2 regions of the Psychrobacillus mangrovi genome follow, and region 2 is predicted to be linked to the other one. Evidence: predicted binding sites of a transcription regulator. Region 2 holds the regulator's gene; the other holds the start of a gene.

Region 1 (10,623 bases), on a different contig from region 2:
GAATACTATGATGGCTGTTCCTGAGCATTTTAGAAGAGTACAGGTTGATTTTCGAAAAGTCCAAGAGTTGAATGCAGGTAGATCCTTGCAAGAAGTTATAAATGCAACTAAAAGTATCTCTACAGTAAGTAATATGAACTTATTGACCGTTCAATCTGTGCAACGTGTATTAGAGCCAACAAATTTCAATATACCAAATATACATCAGAATATTTCTCACTCTGTAACGGCACTATCTGATGCACTTCAATCCTTTAATGACATTTCGAGTGTCACAAGGAATGCACAAAATATCATTAATTCAGTATCTTTGATAACACCTGCAACGCAAGCCACTAAAAGTTATCTGGAAACAATGCAATCTCTGCAATCTTTGAAAGATAGTTGGAGCCGGTCATTTAAAACGATATTAAAAAATTTAGATGAATCCAATCAATCTTATCGTGAAAACCAGTATGATCTTGTGACATTGGCACAAAAAAGCCAGTGGTTTCTATATGAAGAATTAATTGATCGATATTTAGAAGAGCAAAGTGAGAGTCAAGTTACTGATTTGAATGAAGAATTAGTTGTCGATTATGTTTCACACCATTTAGATGAATGTATTACAGATATTATCAACTCCCCATGTTATGCTACACAAAAGAAAGTTATTGAACAGAGTTTCCATGCTTATTCAATTGGTCATTATGAAACGGCAATTTTCCCATTGTTCGGTGCATTTGATAATGTCATAAGTCGTTGGGCAACAGGACTATTAACTAACCCATATGAGCACCAAAAAGTCTATATAACTAGCTTCAGAAGAATATTAAAAAGAAACATAAGAGATAAAGCGGAATTAGTTGAAAATATACAAAGTATTAACTTGTTAAAGGTATTAACCGTTATAAATGCTTATATAGATCTATTCGACAATAATCCGTCTAATTCTGCTAAAATTAATCGAAATGCTATTCTTCACGGTAGTTTTAACTATGAGTTACTAACCAAAGAAAGCTACTTGAAAATGATTGTATTGCTTAAATCAGCTTTAGTATTGTTAGAGGTTTCACCTTCAGAACTAGACATTAATATTTCTAAATAGAGACGGAGACGATAATATGAAAGAATTTGATCCTAATTGGACCACGATTTCAGAAAAACATCATCTTGTACCGAACACATATTTAAAAGGGTGGCAACATAAAGACTCCTATGTTTATTATATCGATAAAAATGAAAATAATATTGACTTCGCTAATCCAGACCAGAGTAAAAATACACGGAAAATTGTTCGAACAAGTAATTTTTATTCGAGAAGAGTAGGCGCTTTATTCCAAAGTAAGTTAGATTGTGACAAATACTTTGCCCCTTTAAGATTACATGGATATAAAGTTAAAATTGACGGTTTAGAGGTCTCAGATTCTATTAGACTGAATAACAGCTTTTTAGACGAGTTTGATTTATGGAGTGTTTATGATACCAATGACAACTTAATTTCAGAGGATGAAAAGCAATCTTTAAAAGAAGAGATTAAGTCTATTCATATTCGAGACTTAGAAGAAGCATGGAATCAAATTTTTGAAAATACTTGGTTTGACGTACGAAATGACATCTTAACAGAAGTAAATAAAAATAAGAAAGTCAATAAAATACCAGCTGTCAGACGTGAAGAATTAGTTGGATTTATGGTGTCTATGGAATGGAGAACAGAACCTGCCCAACCAATATTAAAAAATATGTTCAACGAATTAATACGATTACTTGGTATTGAAGAATTTTTAAATGATCCTATTCCGGAAGAGAAAAAAATGTATCCTTTTATCAATACTTACGGAGAAAATTATTTACATAATATATTGCTTAGTATGTATCATCAATTATTCAATAAAAAAGGACCAATTTATGAAGAAATTCAATATATTTTAAATAACATGAATCTAGAACTTTTTGTTCCTGAAATTGGTTGTGAGTTTATCACTACAGACAATCCAGTTTGTCGTTTTCAGAATGATCGAGATCAAACAGAATATCTTTTTCCTATAAGTCCTGATTTAGCGTGTGCTGTGCGAAAAGGTAGTCCAGTCGATAAAAATCATTATTTCTTAAATACTCTTAGCAAAGATGAAGTATTTGCGTATAATGAACAGTTAAAAAAAGATTGTAACAAGGGCTATATACTTGGTCAGCCATCAAAGAAGCCATATTTTAAATAATAGCGATTTAGAGACTTCGGTTCGCTCGTGGTTTTCTATTAGAGACAAAAAAAGCGACCAACTCAATTAAGAGGCGGTTGCTTTTATTTTGGTCTTGATTTTTTCACATCTTTTTCTCCTTAATCCACGAATAAATTCGATATGTCCCAAAGATAACTTTATAATCGTTTTCATCGTCAATACGCTTTTGAACTTCAATTCTTTGTTCTTCATTCGCTATTTCATTTGAACAACGTGCGACCATTAAAAATAAAACAACAAAAATAAAAAACGATTTTCGAGTTTTCAAAATATCCCCCAATAAACTTGTCGGACACTAATCAACTTAATCATTTAATTTCCTTAGATGATGCGTCTCTTTCAATTTTCTTTGTTTTTATAAATGAATTCAAATCTCTAAAAAAGACATAATACGCAAGCAATACTACCGCTATCATTGGATATGCAATTGCAGGGTATTTATCAAATATATAATCTCGCTGAGCAATGATGAAATATTGTACCATTATTAACAAAATTAAAGTGTGAATAACTGAAAGCAATTGTTTATGTTTTCTGAAAAACAATATAGATACTAAATATACTACATTTACTAGAACAAAAGCCCACATAGCATCGATAGCAAATAATTCACTTTCCACTATGAACACCCCTTAATAAAAAATTTACTCCTAGTTAAAGGATACCCCCTTAACCTATAAAACACCTTTAGATTTTCCTTATTGAACTAAACTGCCGCATTAGTTCAATAAGAAAAGAGAGCTGCCTAAGCAACCAACGATCTTTAACTAAAGCACCCGTTAGTTGAACAATGTAAAGTAAAATTTTTAAAAAAGTAGTTTATATAAAACATACCCAACTACTAAAACAACAATTAGTATCCCTGTTCCTTTCCAACCCATACCACCTGTTAAATCAGTTAGATTTCCAGTTTCACCTCTACTAAATCCATCTCTTAATGCACCGCCAGGATTTTTTTTTAGTTCTTGTTGTCTTAATCTTTCTCTTTTTTCTTTTGGAGTTTCTTGTCTATTATTCAAATCAAACACCCCCTATGGATTACTGTATTCTCTAATTTCTATGGGTTTACCTTCTTTTACTAACCAGCCCCGTTAGTTCAATAAGAAAAGTGAGCTGTATTATCAGCCCTACATTTTACTCAAGCACCCGTTAGCAGAACAAGGAATTATTGGATTTTTAATCTTTTCACCAATTTTAATGCTTCTTTAGTAGAACCAATTAAAGTAGTGTCTCCTTTAAATTCTCTTAGCTTTAACGCTTCTATAAAGCATTCTACAGCTTCATCTAACCTTCCCATTTCCATTAGACATTTTCCCTTGTGTTGCAAAGCAAAATCTAAGTATGTTTCTAGCTTATTGTCTTTACATTTTTTAAAAGCTTTTTCAAAATGCTCTAACGCTTCATCATGTTTTTCATAATACTTTAATGCTTCGCCAATTCGTATTAATGTTACAGTTTCTCTTGTTATGTTTCCCTCTTTTAATGCGTGACATAGGCAAATATTTAAGTAATTGAGTGCTTTCTGAGGCTCACCACAAACTCTATACAAATTACCTACTGTTCCGTAAAGAAAATACTTATCGCTTTCTTCAATATTAATTTTTAATAAATATTCCGCATCAGAAATAACTTGTTTTAATCTCAAAGGATTTGAAGTCTTTTCTCGTAGAAAATCGTTACTATCAAAATAAATAAACTCATTTACGGAAGAAAGACTTTTTTTAAAATCAACTATTCTCATATCTTATCTCCCCCAAATTAGCTATGTCATCTTAAACTAAACTGCGGCGTTAGTTCAATAAGAAAAAATGCTTTACTCCTTCTTGAAGTAAAGCACCCGTTAGTTTAAGTGAAAAAACTCACAATTCGACTCTAGAGATTATCCCGCTATACATAGCTTTCCAGCTATCGTCGTCCTGCTTATCGGCTCGATATAATTTTAGAGTACCTTTATACAAATGCCCTTCAACATCTTTAGTAAATTCGAAGAAATCGGGTTGTTGTTGTAATTCATCTAAATCGGTATAAAATAATTCAGTTTTATAAATAGGTAATCCAGAAGGTGTCTGTAAATATTCTTCCGTAGTTAAGTATGAAACACCTTGAGAATCTAAAACTGTTAATGGAGTCACTGATACAACTTCTTCTTTATCCATATCAGGTAAAGTCTCAACTTCTACTGCTTGTCCATTAGTTACATCTTCCATCTTCACTTATTTTGCTTGTACTTGTTCTTCTGCTTCCTCATTTGCACTACACCCAGCTAACACAATAGCTCCAAGTAAAATCCCCGTGTAAAGATATTTTTTCAATATTCTCACTCCTTTATATCCATTTTATCATAAGAAATCAATTGTTCTTCAACTAAACTGCCGCGTTAGTTCAATAAGAAAAAAAATCTTTACTCCTTCTTGAAGTAAAGCACCTGTTAGTGAAATACTCAAAGCAAATTAGATATCCTTAATAAGCCATATAGCATTAGTAGAAGTCCTAAATAAAACAAAGCTGTTAATCCTGTAAAAGGGTCTAAAACAAAATCAAAAAACTCACTCCACTTTTCCTTAATAGAATTAGCTTTCTTTATACTCGGTATGAAAATAAACAACGAAATAACTATACAAATAACTCCTGCAATTAAGGATAAAACACCCATCATTGAACCCACCTTGTTTTATGTTTTTAAATCTTTTTAATTGAACTCAATCCCAAAAAGTTCCTAACCGCTTCTTCAACTAAACTGCCCCGTTAGTTCAATAAGAAAAAAGGCTTTACTTATTCTTGAAGTAAAGCACCCGTTAGTTTAAGTACATTTATTCACATACTTATAAAACTACTTTATTTTTAAGGCAGTTTGTATCCTTTAAGAAATTCACTGTTAGTATTTCTCGATCTTTATTTTCATTTTTATTTTTTCTTCGCTATCTGTTACTGTTTCTGTTTCAGAAACATTCTTAATAGAATCTTCAACTATTTGTTGAATCAAAGTAGCATCAATATTTGCATCCTTCGGGAAACCTACTGAAACTGTTAATTCATCAGTACCACCATCTATCATTATTGCTAGTGAATCACTATCAAGTTCCGTCTGCTCTGTAATAGATACTATTATTTCATTTTGTAATTCAGAAAATAAGTTTCTCTGAGAAACTACTACTTCCTGCTCGCTTTCTAATACCTCGGTTGTATTACATCCAACTAACAAGATTGAACAAAATACAATTCCTGAAATCATAGCTTGTTTCATCCTTTCTAAATTCCCCTTTCAAAAATAAATTGCACATTCCACAACAATTCTCCATACGTAAGTTTGACCCGAATGTAAATTATCTCTATTGCAATTGTTATAAATTAATACAATATTAGATTTGTAATAATTCACTTGTAATATATAACATACTAACCAAATTGAAATATTTAAAGTAGGTAAGATTGAAGCAATATATCAATGTACTTGATTAAAACCAATTAAGGCAACCCACACAGTTTAATATAGGTCTGTTGTTGCCCCTAATGTAGCACCGCGAATCATAGATTCATCACTAAACTTTATTAAATCACTTGGTTTTCCTGTAACCACTACACCAATAATATTAAGGTTCTGAGGTTCTAGTTTTATTTTGCCCTGATTAGTTATGTTATTAATAATTTTCTCTGCATCACTTTGATAATCACCACCATCCTCCTTTACCATCTCTAAAATCGATATAAAGTTAGAGGCAGAATAGGTATCTGCATTTCGGTTATATGAAAAGCCATATGCACCAAAACCATGGATTGTAGCGTCTCGGAAATCCTCATATTCGTTAAACTTATTATCATTTTCTATTTCATCTTTACTAAACGTATCTACCCAATACCATGCTAATTGCTCTTTAAATATTTGGTTTACTTCCTCAATTGAGTATCCATCATTAAATGAAAAAGCCATTTCTACAACAGTGTTATCGTCAATAATATTCAGTAAAGCCCTGTCATCAAATATTTGCGTATAGTTAACTTGTGGATGAAAAAATTCAACTACTCTTTCTCCTTGATAATATAAAGGAAGTCTCTCATCCTCTTTGCTAGCTGTTCCGTAAGCACCATTAGTATTAGTCAATCTAGATGTTCCAAAAATAGTAAAGACTTTTTCCTGTTCACCCCATGGAATTGGTACTCCTCCTACATTTTTTACTATCTTCATTTTTGCCGTTGCTGAAGTTGGAGAATAATTGTATATTGTACCTTGCTCTTCGATGTTGGCGCCCATAATATCGTTCCAAGTCGAATCTAATTCGGTCTCCTTTTCCATTTTCATTATCATCACTCTATCTCCAATAATATATAGACCAGGTAAAACAATAAGACTAATAACTAATGAAATGAGCACCATTCTTATCATTGAACGTTTCTTTGCTTTTTTTACTAATTTCTCAAATTCAAGATCTTTTGGAAAAAACTCATTTTCCTTGTTCATTTTTATACCTCCTATAATGTTCTATAAATTCTTTTCTTGCCCTATGGAGAATAGTCTTAACAGATCCTTCTTTCATGCTATATAGTTCTGCTATCTCTTTTATTTTTAGTCCTGTACTATATTTCAGAAGAAGCAACTGCCTGTATTTTGGTTTTAATTTAGTTAAAATTTCATGAATATCCCTTTCTAATTCAATTTGCATGAGGGCTTTTTCAGGTGTTTCTTCCTCAAATATTTCTTGTAAGTTGAATTTCAATAATATATCTCTTCGCCTAGTTTTCTTACGGGACATATCATAATATTGATTTACTGCTACTCTAAAAAGCCAAGCTTGGGTATTATTAAACTGGACTGAGTCTATGTATTGTAAAAATTTATAAGCAGTATCTTGAATAATATCTTCTGCATCTTCCTTAGATGCACCCATTTTTATTAGGTAAGAGTAAACAAATTTTAGTATCTCATTTAGTTTTTTCCCCATCATGGAATCATTCATTTCAAACCTCCCACCTTTAAAACGTTTCAATAATAAAAAGGTTAACAAAAAAATTACAAATTTAGGTTACTTATTTCTCTTTAACATATATTTCTTTAGTTAAAAGAACTTGGCAAGAAAGCTATCGCTTCTCGCCAAATAAATTAGAAGATATTGTTTAGAAATTATATTGATTACATTTAATTAATCTTCGACAGCCACTGGCTATTTATAGCTAGTTCTGCCCTTTGTTCGTTTTACCACTATTTGTGTGTTCACTCCAATTAATCTTAAACAACCTTTATATGAATTACCAACAAATCTCTTGAACTCTTCCTCCACAATCTGGCCCGGTTGCTGAACAACAGTTAAACAACACTCTTCAACTAAACTGCCGCTTTAGTTCAATAAGAAAAAAGGCTTTACTCCTTATTGAAGTAAAGCACCCGTTAGTTCAATAAGAAAATAGCAATTTAATGGTATCGAAACCAAACAAACCATCCTTTTTCCTTACTTTTAGCTAAAAATATTTGACCTTGGGCTAAGTCAGCTCCAGGTGCTTTGGGGAATTCTAAACGTATAAGCCATGACTTTTCAGCAATTTCTTTGCCACAAAAGGTTTTTGCCATTCCAAAATAGCCTTCTTCTTCTTTATTACCAACTGTTTTAGGAAAAGGTTTGGCAGTTACTACATTCCACTTAGTATATATGTCAGGTAAATCATCTAATCCAGTTCCATAAGTTTTTGGTATTAAAGTATTTAACGCTTCTATTACCTCTTTTTTATCCTTAAGCGATATTTTCTCTAAATCACTTAATACAGGACAATTTTTAGGCTGTGCATAAGCTTCAAATGACACCAAAGTAAATAATGAGATAATTAAAATTAGTACATACATTTTTTTCAAGATAAATTCACCTCTTTTCTAATCTTCCCAAATTAGAAAGAGGTATCCATCCATCTTAAAGACCCACCGTTAGTTCAATAAGAAAAAGCTACCCTTACAGGCAGCCACTTGTTTAACTAAAGCACCTGTTAGTTTAATAAGAGGTTGGTTTAGGAAAAATTTTAGTGTGTAGACAAAAGGCATTCGAATGAATCCATTCTATTCTGATTCATCTCTGGGAATAAAATTAATCTGTTTAGCTTGATACATATTATCTTTAAAAGTATAAATAATATGAATTTCACCTATAGATCCCCCAGCAGGAGCTATTGTCAGCCCTACTATAGCCACAAATTTGTTGTCAATAACTTCAAACCTTAAAGTACTTCCAATAGCGACATTTTCAAATATATGTGATGGAACAATGTTTAATTCCCTGATATTTATTTTGTTCTTCTCCTTACCAATACTAACAATAGCTTTTGAACTACTCAATTTAGTTTTTACATTTTTGTTAATAATGGCCATTGGATTATCTACAAGTTTCTCTAATAAATCCCCGTTATTATCTACGTGAAACACATGAGGTTCTTGTATTATTACTCCAGTACCTGTATCTGTTGTTAAAACAATAACTATTTCTTTCCTACCATCATTATTAATATCACTGTAATAGAGTTTTGGATAATACGTTATATTAGGGGAATTCAGCCATCTTGGGAAAAAATAAGTTTCTCCTTTCACAGTTAGTTTGAAATTCGTTAAATCTCCTTCTTTTTCAGTGGCATACAAAGTAAGTTCAGCTTCCGGTAAATTTCCAACAACTTTTTCAGCTGTGCTTGCCTTGGTCCCCATCGGAACTAAGAGTATTATCAATGTAAATATGGCTAGTTTTTCTAATATCCTGTTCATAATTCATCCTCTTTATTGATTAGTATGTTAGAGGTATCTTTTATTATTCACTGATATTATTTCTGATTTTACCTATTTAAGTTTAACATTTAAAATGGATTTCTAAGACCTACTTGATGTTTAGGATAAATAAATAGATCATCGAAATTATGGCCATGTTTTGCCAAAGCACCCGTTAGCTTAAGTACAATCTTTCACAAAATTATTATCACTTTGATTTACTGAAATAACCCAAATAAAAAGAAGCGTTTCCTTCTCTGAAAGAAACACCCCTTTCGTAAGAACTATATTTAATCAAACGCTCGGCATTGTTTTTCGATTTCTTCTTGCGAAATATGTTTCTTTATTTTTACGTTTGTCACTTGTAACCCTGTAAGGTTAGAATCACTTATAGAGAAAGTAAGTTTATCATAATCTCCACCGTGGTGTCCTGAATAGTTTAAAGCACTGCCAAAAATGAGATGTCTCCTAGGATCTCCATCAATGGGTTCAATTCTGATTTTTGGACAGTCAAAAAATTCCGAATAAGATGGGCCCAAATGATATAAATAACGTGTAAACAATGCTTCTTCAAGTAACTCTTCTTTAGTAGGTCCGTCCACCTCTTTTCTCCACCCTACCATGAGCCAATCATAAAGAGATTGTGACTTTAATCGCACTTTTTGTCTATTCTCCGAAACGATTAATTCCCCTTCTTTAGCCGTGCAGGTTTTGCGTTTATTGTCAACTACACATGTATAAGCGGGTTCAATAGTGATCACTTCATCATTTGCCATTTTTAACGTCAATTTATTGGATGGATTATCTAAAGATACCTCGATTGTTCCATTAACTCGGTCAGAGTTATTTAGCCAGTAAACTACTTTTCTGAGTACACGTTCTTGAACACCATCATTGATACTGAATACACGCTGAAGTCCGGAATTATTTTTAACTTTAATGTTTTGAACATCATTATGCACTAATGAATGCGTCATCAATTGTTCCAAAAAAGGTTGATAATTGGTATTCTTTTTTGCTTCAGCCATTTGGCTGGCTGAATTAATTATATTTACATCAAAAAAATAATTATTAATAAAATCTTGGTTAGGTGCTTCTTGCTTCGCAAAAACAATAGTATTATTTACGAGAAATAGGATACAAAAAAGCACGTAGAGTTTTTTCGGCAATAAAGCCCACCTACCTTTTCTTTATAGGTATCTTTCCCGAATATTCTTCAACTATCCTGCGGCGTTAGTTCAATAAGAAAAGCCACCCTTACAGGCAGCCACTTGTTTAACTAAAGCACCCGTTAGTTGAAGAACTAATTTGATACACCATAAAATTTGTAGCCATCTACAATCTGAGGAAGTTCATATCTATCCAGTTCATTCCAATTTGTTCCCGATATAGTATCGATATTCGCATTTATTTCTGCAACAGTTATATTTGTTTCTCTGGTAACAAAGTAAAGATTTACTTCTTTTATTACATCCAAATTTACTTCGGAATATTTCTTAACTGCTTCCAATAATGCTTTTGTTTCAACAACAACATCTACTTGTGCCATATCATTGTCCGATGTTTCAAACATTTGAACTTCAATGTTTAGCCCTCCATCTGTAAGGTCAACTAAAATATCATAAAAACTATAATCTTCTAAGTGAACCCGTATTTTTTCTTCTTCGCTTTGGG
Region 2 (10,623 bases):
ACCCGTACCCGTAACATGGATTACAATCATAACCCATTTTATACACCTCCCGTTTGTTAGATAGTTCATCCTATGTAATTCATTTTTCACCGACTGGTTCATTTGCTTAGTTATAAATACAAATTTTTCTGAACTAACAGGAGGATGGGTTGAGGCGCACCTCCTGTTATAAATAGCTTATTTCTATTATAAAAAAGTATTAGGCTATGTGACTATACACTTCTGCTAAGATTTGATAAAAGGCGAGGCATTGTATGCTAGAGGGAACCTAATTAATTATAAAAAACGCAATTGATAATAAATTTTTTTAAAGAACGTCCACATGGTCATTTTTTTATTTATCCAAGACTAAAGAAAGTCCCTTCGCATGAAGGTTTCATTAAAGCAATTTATATTTTCTAAGAAAAAGGAATTGGGCCACAAGGATAATTATAATGAAATGGATAAGGAGTAGGGTAAGGATAATATTGATACTCCTGAGTATTCTTATGTTGAGAGTGTTGTTTAGAAGATTTCTCTTTTGCTCTTTTACAGCCTTTAGGAGGTCCAATATAGGTGGAAGGTTGTACAGGGGCAATTGCCTCTTTCCATTGATTTTCATCCATACAATACGTATGCGCCATGATGTTAGATGGTGTAAATTTTAAGATATCAGAACCTAAAATTACCTCAGGAGTTGGAGCATCAAAAATAGCTAATAGATGTGTGTTATCGACAGTAGCAATTTCATAATGCCACCAACCTTGAGGAATGTTTGCTACCTGTCCAGGTGTTATTGGATAGTTTTGGATCTTTTTTGTATAAGGGTTCAATAAAGAAACAGTAGCTGCTCCAGAAATACAATAAACAAGTTCTGCTGCATTTTGATGGTAATGAGGCTCGACTACATTACTCTTGCTAAGAAAAATATCAAGTAAAGACACATTTTGTAATGTATTTAACTGCTTAATACCAAGTACATTAATAAAATTATTTTTATCTTTCTTGAAAAGTGGACTTTTATTTACATCAAAAGTGAACTGTTTATTTGACGAGGTGTAATCCATATTCGAACTAATACTAACATCCTTCCTTAAATGGTTGTGCTTCAAAAGCACATTTTGTTAGCATATGTATGTTTTTATATTTGGTTTGAGTTATACATTTTGGATTATTTGTCTTTCAAATAAAAATTATTTAGATCTATTAAAGGTATTTTATTTAATTTAAGAGAATATCTTATGAAATTTAATTATAGAATGAGGGATTAGGAATGACAAAAACATTTAGTAAGAGCAATGCTATTAATGGAAAGGTAGTTATATGGCATTTTGTTGAGGATTTGCTTAGTGCAGTAGAATGGTATTCAGACCTTTTAGGGATGAAACCGACAAGCAATATTGATGTCGCTTACTTCTTCTCTATAAATCAACTTACAAAACTTGCAATTAGTAATCGTTATAAAGCAAATGAGAAGAATGAGTTACCTAAAAGCTCTACATTGGATTTGCAAAGCGATGATATTTTTGAGACATACCGGATTTTTAAAGAAAAAGGTGTTCAGGTAGAAGAGATACAAAATCCCGTGTTTAATTACTATGAATTTTATTTGAGTGATTTAGAGAATAATATCATTAGAGTGCATGGTTTTGTAAAATAATAACGGTTAATTGTTACTTCTCTCAATTGTGAAGTGGCTAAATAAATGAACTTCAACTACCTGGCTATATGGATTTACTAGTTTAATAGTAAATAAATAATTAAGCAATATTCTAAATTTGCTGTTTAGATGAAGAATGTATTTTATGATACAAAACAGAATTCAGAAAGGGTAGGGTTTGTAGAAGTTACTATAAGAGGGAGGCTTTTGAGATGAAATTCATAAGTAAGAGTATTGAGGGATATAAAGGGATAAAAATTCCTTATAAACTCTACGGTAAAACTGAAGACTCGCAGGACTTATACATATTTCTACCAGGTTCAGGTTACACGGTAAATAGCCCAGTTTTTCATTATACAAGTGGAATTCTTTTTAATAATAATAAAGATATTTTAGAAATCAATTATTCTTATAAAGCAGATCTTTATCATGAATTTAGCAAAGAAGAGATTATCAAAGCAGTTAAAATAGATTCAAGATTAGTTATAGATACGGTATTAGAAACTAACACTTACAAAAATTTTTATTTTATAGGGAAATCCTTAGGAACAATAGCTATGAGCTCAGAATTACGAAGAGAAAAGTTTAAGGAATCTAAAGTAATATGGTTAACTCCTTTATTAAATTTAGACGAAGTTATAGATACTATAGTTAATAGTGGAAACAAAGGGTTTTGCATAATAGGGGATGAGGATGAAATTTATTCTGAGGAGTTATTTGGTAGATTGAAACAAAATACAAATTTAATGTCGAAATTAATTCCTAGTGCAAATCATAGTCTTGACCATAATAGTGACAGTATAATTTCAATAGATATTTTAAAAGATATTATTACTGACATAGATACTTTTTTATCCGAAGATTATTAGAAGCTTGCGAAGTTTTGTGCTTTAGCTGGAGGTAGGAATTACTTTTAAGCTGCCTTGGTGATTTCTAGAACATCATAATACTTAGCACGGGATGATTTATCGATTCCGATATATGTTGAACTGAATGGAGAAAGCAATCTGAGATTTTCGAAGAAACTCATATAGTGTTTGTGAGCTATTAAACAAGGAAAGTATGTGAAAATCATTATTTTTTTAAAATATATCAAAATCAATGGTATTTGTTATACTTGAGTATATAGCAATAATAAAGTAGGAGGATCACGAATGATTCGCAATAAATTACTATATGACTTTCTAAGCGAAAGAACTTGGTTAATAACTGAACGTTGGTACGCAACACTTAATAAAGATCAAATAGGAATTTATAGTACTTTAGAACAAGAAGAAATAGATAAGCTAAAACATCAAAATCATAGATTCCAAGAAAAATTTGTTCATTTGTTTAATGAGCCAAATGAAACATTTTTAGAAATTTTTGATGATTTTGTGGAATCAATAGTAGCAGATGAAGGTCATCAGAAAACACCGTTAACTGAGATAGTAGGGGAATTCTTTCGTCAACAATATTTATACTTAGAATTAATAGAAGAATTCGTCGAAATGTATCCAGAAGAACTTACTATTAAACAAATATTTGCGTGTCACAGTGCAATAATTGAAACCATTAACGGAGTCATACTTAAGTTTAGTAATGAATTCATAAAACAGACAGAAATTCGATTAATTGCTCATCAAGAAATGATAATAGAATTAAGTGCACCCATTATTGAGTTAATAAATAAGACAGCAGTTTTGCCGTTAGTAGGTGAGATTGATACGAACAGAGCAAAGGTGATGCTAGAACAAGTATTAAAGCAATGTGCGGATTTCCAAATTCGTCATTTGTATATTGATTTATCCGGTGTTCCTGTTGTGGATACAATGGTTGCACAGCAATTATTTCATATGATTGATGCATTAAAGTTGATTGGAGTAACATCTAGTCTTTCAGGGGTGCGTCCAAGTATAGCTCAAACAACTGTACAACTAGGCATAGACTTTTCAAATATAGATACTCATTCTACGATAGAACAAGCTATGAGAAAACATAAATAATTTAGCATAAGAGCTCTGATTTTGGGGCTCTTTTTTATTATATAAAAAAATAAAGAAGTTATTTCGCCTATTAATATTGAATTGTCTAAACCGATATTTAAATAGTATAAATAGAGGAAGTTAGAGGTGTTAAATGGATATAAAAGATTTAATAAAAAAAATAAATGAAAGTATGATACGCTGGATTTGATTTCAGCTAGAAGTTATATGGAAAATAATATAGAATTGATTAGTGAAAATAGACATCTTTTACGGAGTAATGCTAGATTATTGTTTGAAATACTAAAAAACAATACACAATCTGTTATAAACTCTTTAAGCCGTAAAGAGATGAATGTAATCTATTCCATAAATTCTTATGCAACAAAGTTTGATATAAGAGGATTGAAATTATCTGTTAAAAATAACCCAGAACTGCTAGTAAGAAAAGATATTGAGTATTACTTAAATGAAGATGCCAAAACTTTATTGACTGGCCTGAGTGTTCTTAATAACTCTAAATAATATTATAAATTTTTTTGAGTAATTACTGATGTATATTATAGGATTCTTGTTCTTGTAGTTGTAAAATAGCCAAAGCCTCATTTAATAGATTGATATCTTCTAGAATTTGTTCTTTAATAGAAGGATTTTCACAATTTCTATAGTCCTCTAATAAATAATTTAGTTCATTCTTGATGAATATCATAGGTCATTTCTCCTTTAAAACTTCTTTAATACTTTAATTATGAACTAATTTTAGGGAAAAAGAAATAGTGATTATTAATAATAGGTGCCCTACGTAATGTAGGGCGCATAGTACTATGGTTTTAATCGCTGTTCTTCAATCCACCAATCAATATGTTCAAGATTAAAAACAATCATAGTGGAAAGAGGTTTTTGATGTGGTATCTCTTTTTTTATTATTAAATCGTCAATTTTTGATTCAGACAATGGAAAATTTACTGAATCAAGATACTCTACTAAGCTTTTAATACCATAGACTCTATTCAATTATTCACCTCCCACCAAGCTTCTTTACTTAAAAAACAAGAAATCTTAGAGTTAGGTATTAAGTGAAATATGAGTTATATAAAAAATACCCTATTTTCTTAATTTTATTCCTTTTATTTTTTTTTATTATCATTTGGAAAAACTTTCGGTTTATTCTCTTTAGTTTTGAGGTATATAAATACAGAGAAACATATGTGATCTCCCTTCAATTTTCTCATAAAAGATTGTCAGATATAGTCTCACTCTTATTAGAGTGAGACTATTTTTTATGTCTAAATTTAGGGAATATAAAAAGTACTTTAAAAGGCTATTCAATTTTATTGCAATTCTTATTAAAGAATGATGCTTAGAGTGCTGAACTTAATAAATATAAAGGAGGGAAATAATGTTTATTAGACCTTGTGAAGGAATATTACTTCGCGATTTAGTCCTTCTCGAAGTCAAATAGTCAGAGCTTTTTAGTAGGGAAAGTAACTAGTGTGAGGAGCATGGATGGTAACTGAAATACAATAACGATTGCTCATGTATTAAATAATACGAGACATTATATACTTAATAGATTAGGTAAAAAAATAGAAGAACTTGAGAGGAGAATAGATTTACTAGATAAAAGTAATAATGTTTAACAAGATCATTCTCTAGCTAAGTAGTTTAGTTTTGTGGAGTACCCTTGTAAATAGAGTAGTATTTAACAGAAAATATTCGTTGGTTTTCCCATTTTACGAATTATTTCTCCTTTAGGTTTAACCTTTTCTTGAATAAATCTATAGACAAACACATATTAATAGAATTAGATTCCAAACTTATACTCTTGGTAATAAAATAATAACAAAAACCCCTCGACCAAAAGGTCAAGGAGTTTTTTCGATGATCTAAACAAAAATGTCCACTTTTTGTTTAGATATGATATCGGCTCTACGTAATCATACGGATTATAACTCTATCTGTCAAGTCAACCATGAATCTATTGAATATGTCGATAAACACCTACAACTTTACCAAGAATAGTTACTGAGTTAACGATGATTGGATCCATTGAAGAGTTTTCGGGTTGTAATCGAAAATAGGATTTTTCCTTAAAAAATCGTTTTACAGTTGCTTCATCTTCTTCTGTCATTGCAACTACAATTTCACCGTTATTAGCGTATTGTTGCTGTTTAACTACAACATAATCTCCATTTAATATACCCGCTTCAATCATACTGTCACCCATAATTTCTAACATAAACAAGTGATCATCAGAAGTACCAAATGTTTCAGGAAGGGGGAAGAATTCTTCCACATTTTCAATAGCTGTAATTGGAAGTCCAGCAGTAACTTTACCAACTAAAGGTACATGAACAACACCCTGTTTTTCTATAGTTGAACTTGTACTATCTAGAATCTCGATGGCACGAGGTTTAGTAGGATCTCTTCTTATTAATCCTTTGCTTTCTAATCTTGCTAAATGACCATGTACAGTAGAGCTAGATGCTAGTCCCACCGCTTCACCTATTTCACGTACAGAAGGTGGATATCCTTTTTTTCGCACTTCATCTTTTATAAATGCTAATATATCTTCTTGTCGTTTAGATGCTTTCTTCAATACATTCACCTCTTTTTATTTTATAAGAGTTTTTTTCTTATTTATAGTATATCAGCCTATAATATGAAATGCAAACATAGGTTCTAAAAGATGTTGACAAAAACATGCGTTCGCATTATTATAAGAACATACATACCGAACAAACATTCTGTAAAAGGGGTTATACTCATGAAATTATTAGCAAAAAATTATTTTCTTACTTTATTCTTTGGATTAAGCCTAACTTTCATTTTATCAATTGTTATAATAAACTCTCAAGTAGCTGAAGAAGAATATAAAATAACAGTAGAACCAGGTGATTCATTGTGGGCACTTGCTGATAAATTTAAAACAGAAAAATCAAGAGATGCATGGATTAATGAAGTAATGAAAATAAACAATTTATATACTGCACATATAAAAGCTGGTGATGTTTTAATAATTCCGAGCGAAAAGGAGCAGTTTAATTTTGAGAATTCAACAGAGTTAGCAGGGGATAGTCAATGAAAGCAGTTATATATTGTAGAGTAAGTACAGAAAAAGAAACACAAGAATCGTCTCTAGTAAGACAAGAAGAAGAGCTAACCAACTTTGCAGGTGCCCAAGGGTACGAGATTGCAAAAATATTTAAAGATCAGCATAGTGGTTACGACATAGAAAGAGATGGATTGCTTGATTTATTATCCTATATTAAAGAAGAAGCAATAAAAGCTGTTTTCGTTCAAGACGAAACACGGATTGGTCGTGGTAATGGAAGGATGGCAGTTTTACATCTTCTTCAAAAAACAAATACCTCAGTTTTTACTCTTCAAGATAAAGGTGTATTAAATTTAAACGAAATGGACTCTATGCTTTTAGAAATTTTGGCTTTAGTCGAAGAATATCAACGGAAATTGCATAACGCTAAAATTAAGCGCGGAATGAAGCGGGCAGTGTCTCAAGGTTTCCGGCCCGAAAAGAATTTAAAAATGCGAGGAAATCAAGAAGGTAGGGAAAGAATTGAAGTTCCCGTTGATGAAATAGTAAGATTACGTAATGCTGGCTTAACTTTCGAGGAAATTGCTGCCACGTTAAAAGGTTTGGGTTTTGAGATAAGTAAAGCCACTGTACATAGACGTTATATTGAATTTACTAAAACACACGGAGGTTAAAGGCTTGCACTCTGTGTGTTTTTTCCTTACCTTTATATAAGAATAAAATATAAAGGGTGAGTGTTATGCTTAGTAAAGAAAAACTTGCAAGAATTAGCGAATTATCGAGAAAATCGAAGTCTTCTGGATTATCTTTAGAGGAAGCTAAAGAACAAAGTTCATTAAGAAAAGAATATTTAGAGACATTTCGTGCAACAATGAGAGATACTATTGAAAGTGTGAAAATTGTGGATCCTGCAGGTAATGATGTGACACCAGTAAAAGTGCAACAAGCTAAAAAAGGGAAATTTCTGAATTAATCAATCAATAAGAAACCATTGATAATGCCGAGATTGTTGTCTAAACTATAGATATAGAAAAAATTAGCTCGAGAGGATGTCAAATATGTCACTTCAATCAGATTTACTTGCAATTAATACCATACGTACTTTATCAATTGATGCAATAGATAAAGCAAATTCTGGTCATCCAGGTTTACCAATGGGAGCTGCACCAATGGCTTACACACTTTGGACAAAGCATTTACGACATAACCCAAATAATCCTAATTGGTTCAATCGTGATCGTTTTGTTTTATCTGCAGGTCATGGTTCTATGCTTCTATATAGTTTACTTCATCTTGGTGGATATGATCTTCCTATGGAAGAGATTAAAAACTTTAGACAGTGGAATTCTAAAACTCCAGGACATCCAGAGTTTGGTCACACGGCAGGAGTAGAAGCTACAACAGGTCCTCTTGGACAAGGCATTGGAATGGCTGTTGGAATGGCAATGGCAGAAGCTCATTTAGCTGGGACTTATAATCGCCCAAGTCATGAAGTTGTTGATCATTACACCTTTGCTCTTTGTGGAGATGGAGATTTAATGGAAGGCGTAGCAGCGGAAGCAATTTCACTTGCCGGTCATTTGCAATTAAGTAAATTAATTGTTCTATACGATAGTAACGATATTTCTTTAGATGGAGATTTGAATAAATCATTCTCAGAAAAAGTAGAAAAACGATTCGAATCATACGGCTGGAATTATATTCTGGTGAAAGATGGAAATGATATTGAAGAAATTTCTTCAGCGATTGAAAAAGCAAAGGCTCAAAATGATAAGCCTACTATTATTGAAGTTAAAACAGTAATAGGATTTGGTTCACCGAATAGAGCGGGTAAATCTGATGCTCATGGTATGCCACTAGGAAAAGACGAGACATTATTGGCGAAAGCTTCTTATAAATGGTCTTTTGAGGCAGACTTTCATGTGCCTGAAGAAGTATATGAAACATTTAAAGAAGCTTCTAACCGTTTAGGTGTGGAACAAGAAGAAGCTTGGATTGAAAAGTTAAATGCTTATTCAAATGAATTTCCTGAGCTTGCAGTTACATTAAAGCGTGCTATTAAAGGTGAATTACCGGAAAACTATGATGAAGCTATGAAGGTGTACGAAGAAGGGACATCTCATGCAACTCGTTCAGCATCAGGTGATGCAATTAATGCAATAGCTCAAAATCTACCATCATTCTTTGGTGGAAGCGCAGACTTAGCAGGTTCGAATAAAACTACTATTAAGAATGCAGGAGATTTTTCTTCGTTAAATTACGAAGGTAAGAACATTTGGTTTGGTGTTCGTGAATTTGCAATGGGTGCTGCTTTAAATGGTATGGCGTTACATGGTGGGTTACATGTATTTGGTGGTACATTCTTTGTGTTCAGTGATTATGTAAGACCTGCGATTAGATTATCTGCTCTAATGGGACTTCCAGTAACATATGTGTTCACACACGACAGTATTGCTGTGGGGGAAGATGGTCCGACGCATGAGCCAGTTGAACATTTAGCTTCTTTAAGAGCAATGCCAGGATTATCTGTCATTCGTCCAGCAGATGCAAATGAAACGAAAGAAGCATGGAAGCTTGCGGTATCTTCTAAAAACAAACCAACAATTCTTGTTCTTTCAAGACAAAACCTACCAACACTTAAAGGTTCTGTGGAGAAAGCAAATGAGGGTGTTTCAAGAGGTGCTTATGTAATTTCTCCAAATGACCAAGCAGAAGCAATTTTACTTGCTACTGGGTCAGAAGTTAGCCTTGCTGTAGAAGCACAAGAAGCTCTTGCAAAATTGGGTATTCAAGTTTCAGTTGTATCTATGCCATCTTGGGACTTATTCGAACAACAGGATAGTGAATATAAAAAATCTGTACTACCTTCACATTTAACTAAACGCCTTGCTATTGAAATGGGAGCATCCCTTGGCTGGCATCGATATGTTGGATTTGAAGGAGATGTTATTGCAATTGATAAATTTGGTGCGAGCGCACCGGGTGAAATCGTAATGAAAGAATATGGTTTCTCGGTAGAAAACGTTGTTGCCAAAATGAAGAACTTGCTTGAAAAGTAAGAGGTACTTTAAAGCGATTCGAATACTTGCATTGTAAAGTATTCGAATTGCTTTTTATCTTGGAAGAGCTAACTTATTTCCTACTTCATTCTCACAAATAGAGATTTTGTTTCCTATGTATTTCTTTTTTTGAATTTTTATAGTCTGGATAAAGAATCTATAGTATAATTTTCTGTGGTGTCTTGTACACGTAGACAAGAACGTAAAGGAGGAGAAAGTATGCAAGATTGGATTTGGATTATTATTGTAATCGTTGCCTTAATCGCTGGAGCTGCAATCGGCTTTTATGCTGCACGTCAATATATGATGAAATATTTAAAAGAAAATCCACCTATCAATGAACAAATGCTTCGTATGATGATGGCACAAATGGGTCGTAAGCCTTCTGAGAAACAAGTGAAACAAATGATGAATCAAATGAATAAAATGCAAAACAAATAAAAGCACTCCGTTGAGTGCTTTTTATTTGTTCAGTAAATTATTATGTTGTAAAAAATCCGCTACAATTTGTTCATATTCCTCACTATTTTCATTAAAAGATTTTGCATGAGCTCCCACATCAAACAACTTTAACGATTTTGGTCCTTTTTTCTTTTTAAACAATTCTTCTGTCATTCCCGGAAGAATAAAATCATCCTGTAAACTATGAATAAACAACACCGGTTTCTCTATGTGATCTACCACATCAATAGGAGAGACAAGATTTAAAGTATATCCATCTCGTATCTTCAAAAATAAGTTAGCAAAGCGTATTGCTAAACTGGAGCGAAGAGGGGTAGTTTGCCGCATTATATGAAGAACCTGCTCTTCAAAATTTGAAAATGAACAATCGGAAATATAAAAATCAGCATCATCTAATATGGATCCTGCATATAGTAGCATAGTCGCTGCCCCCATAGACTCTCC

What was found. The regulator LexA, encoded in region 2, represses DNA repair genes until DNA is damaged. The targets are predictions, from matches to a motif close to CGAACATATGTTCG.
Region 1: the regulator LexA is predicted to act here: its motif matches at 5,516-5,529, upstream of WAX74_RS20135 (topoisomerase).

What each region holds. Positions count from the first base shown of each region.
Region 1 covers NZ_JBAWSY010000031.1:10,928-21,550, forward strand. Annotated here, with positions in the region: gene WAX74_RS20095 (hypothetical protein) at 1-1,087, shown strand, start outside; gene WAX74_RS20100 (DUF4238 domain-containing protein) at 1,104-2,198, shown strand; gene WAX74_RS20105 (hypothetical protein) at 2,302-2,487, opposite strand; gene WAX74_RS20110 (hypothetical protein) at 2,528-2,839, opposite strand; gene WAX74_RS20115 (DUF6366 family protein) at 3,026-3,238, opposite strand; gene WAX74_RS20120 (tetratricopeptide repeat protein) at 3,385-3,960, opposite strand; gene WAX74_RS20125 (hypothetical protein) at 4,079-4,426, opposite strand; gene WAX74_RS20130 (hypothetical protein) at 4,660-4,875, opposite strand; gene WAX74_RS20135 (topoisomerase) at 5,095-5,463, opposite strand; gene WAX74_RS20140 (anti sigma factor C-terminal domain-containing protein) at 5,704-6,675, opposite strand; gene WAX74_RS20145 (RNA polymerase sigma factor) at 6,659-7,171, opposite strand; gene WAX74_RS20150 (hypothetical protein) at 7,624-8,049, opposite strand; gene WAX74_RS20155 (hypothetical protein) at 8,257-8,949, opposite strand; gene WAX74_RS20160 (hypothetical protein) at 9,240-10,118, opposite strand; gene WAX74_RS20165 (hypothetical protein) at 10,253-10,623, opposite strand, start outside.
Region 2 covers NZ_JBAWSY010000001.1:437,041-447,663, reverse strand. Annotated here, with positions in the region: gene WAX74_RS02260 (YjcZ family sporulation protein) at 1-37, opposite strand, end outside; gene WAX74_RS02255 (cupin domain-containing protein) at 399-1,046, opposite strand; gene WAX74_RS02250 (VOC family protein) at 1,253-1,639, shown strand; gene WAX74_RS02245 (alpha/beta hydrolase) at 1,852-2,508, shown strand; gene WAX74_RS02240 (STAS domain-containing protein) at 2,794-3,624, shown strand; gene WAX74_RS02235 (hypothetical protein) at 3,832-4,128, shown strand; gene WAX74_RS02230 (hypothetical protein) at 4,151-4,312, opposite strand; gene WAX74_RS02225 (hypothetical protein) at 4,426-4,617, opposite strand; gene lexA (transcriptional repressor LexA) at 5,582-6,202, opposite strand; gene yneA (cell division suppressor protein YneA) at 6,371-6,688, shown strand; gene WAX74_RS02210 (YneB family resolvase-like protein) at 6,685-7,332, shown strand; gene WAX74_RS02205 (DUF896 domain-containing protein) at 7,398-7,631, shown strand; gene tkt (transketolase) at 7,717-9,717, shown strand; gene WAX74_RS02195 (YneF family protein) at 9,937-10,158, shown strand; gene WAX74_RS02190 (alpha/beta hydrolase) at 10,180-10,623, opposite strand, start outside.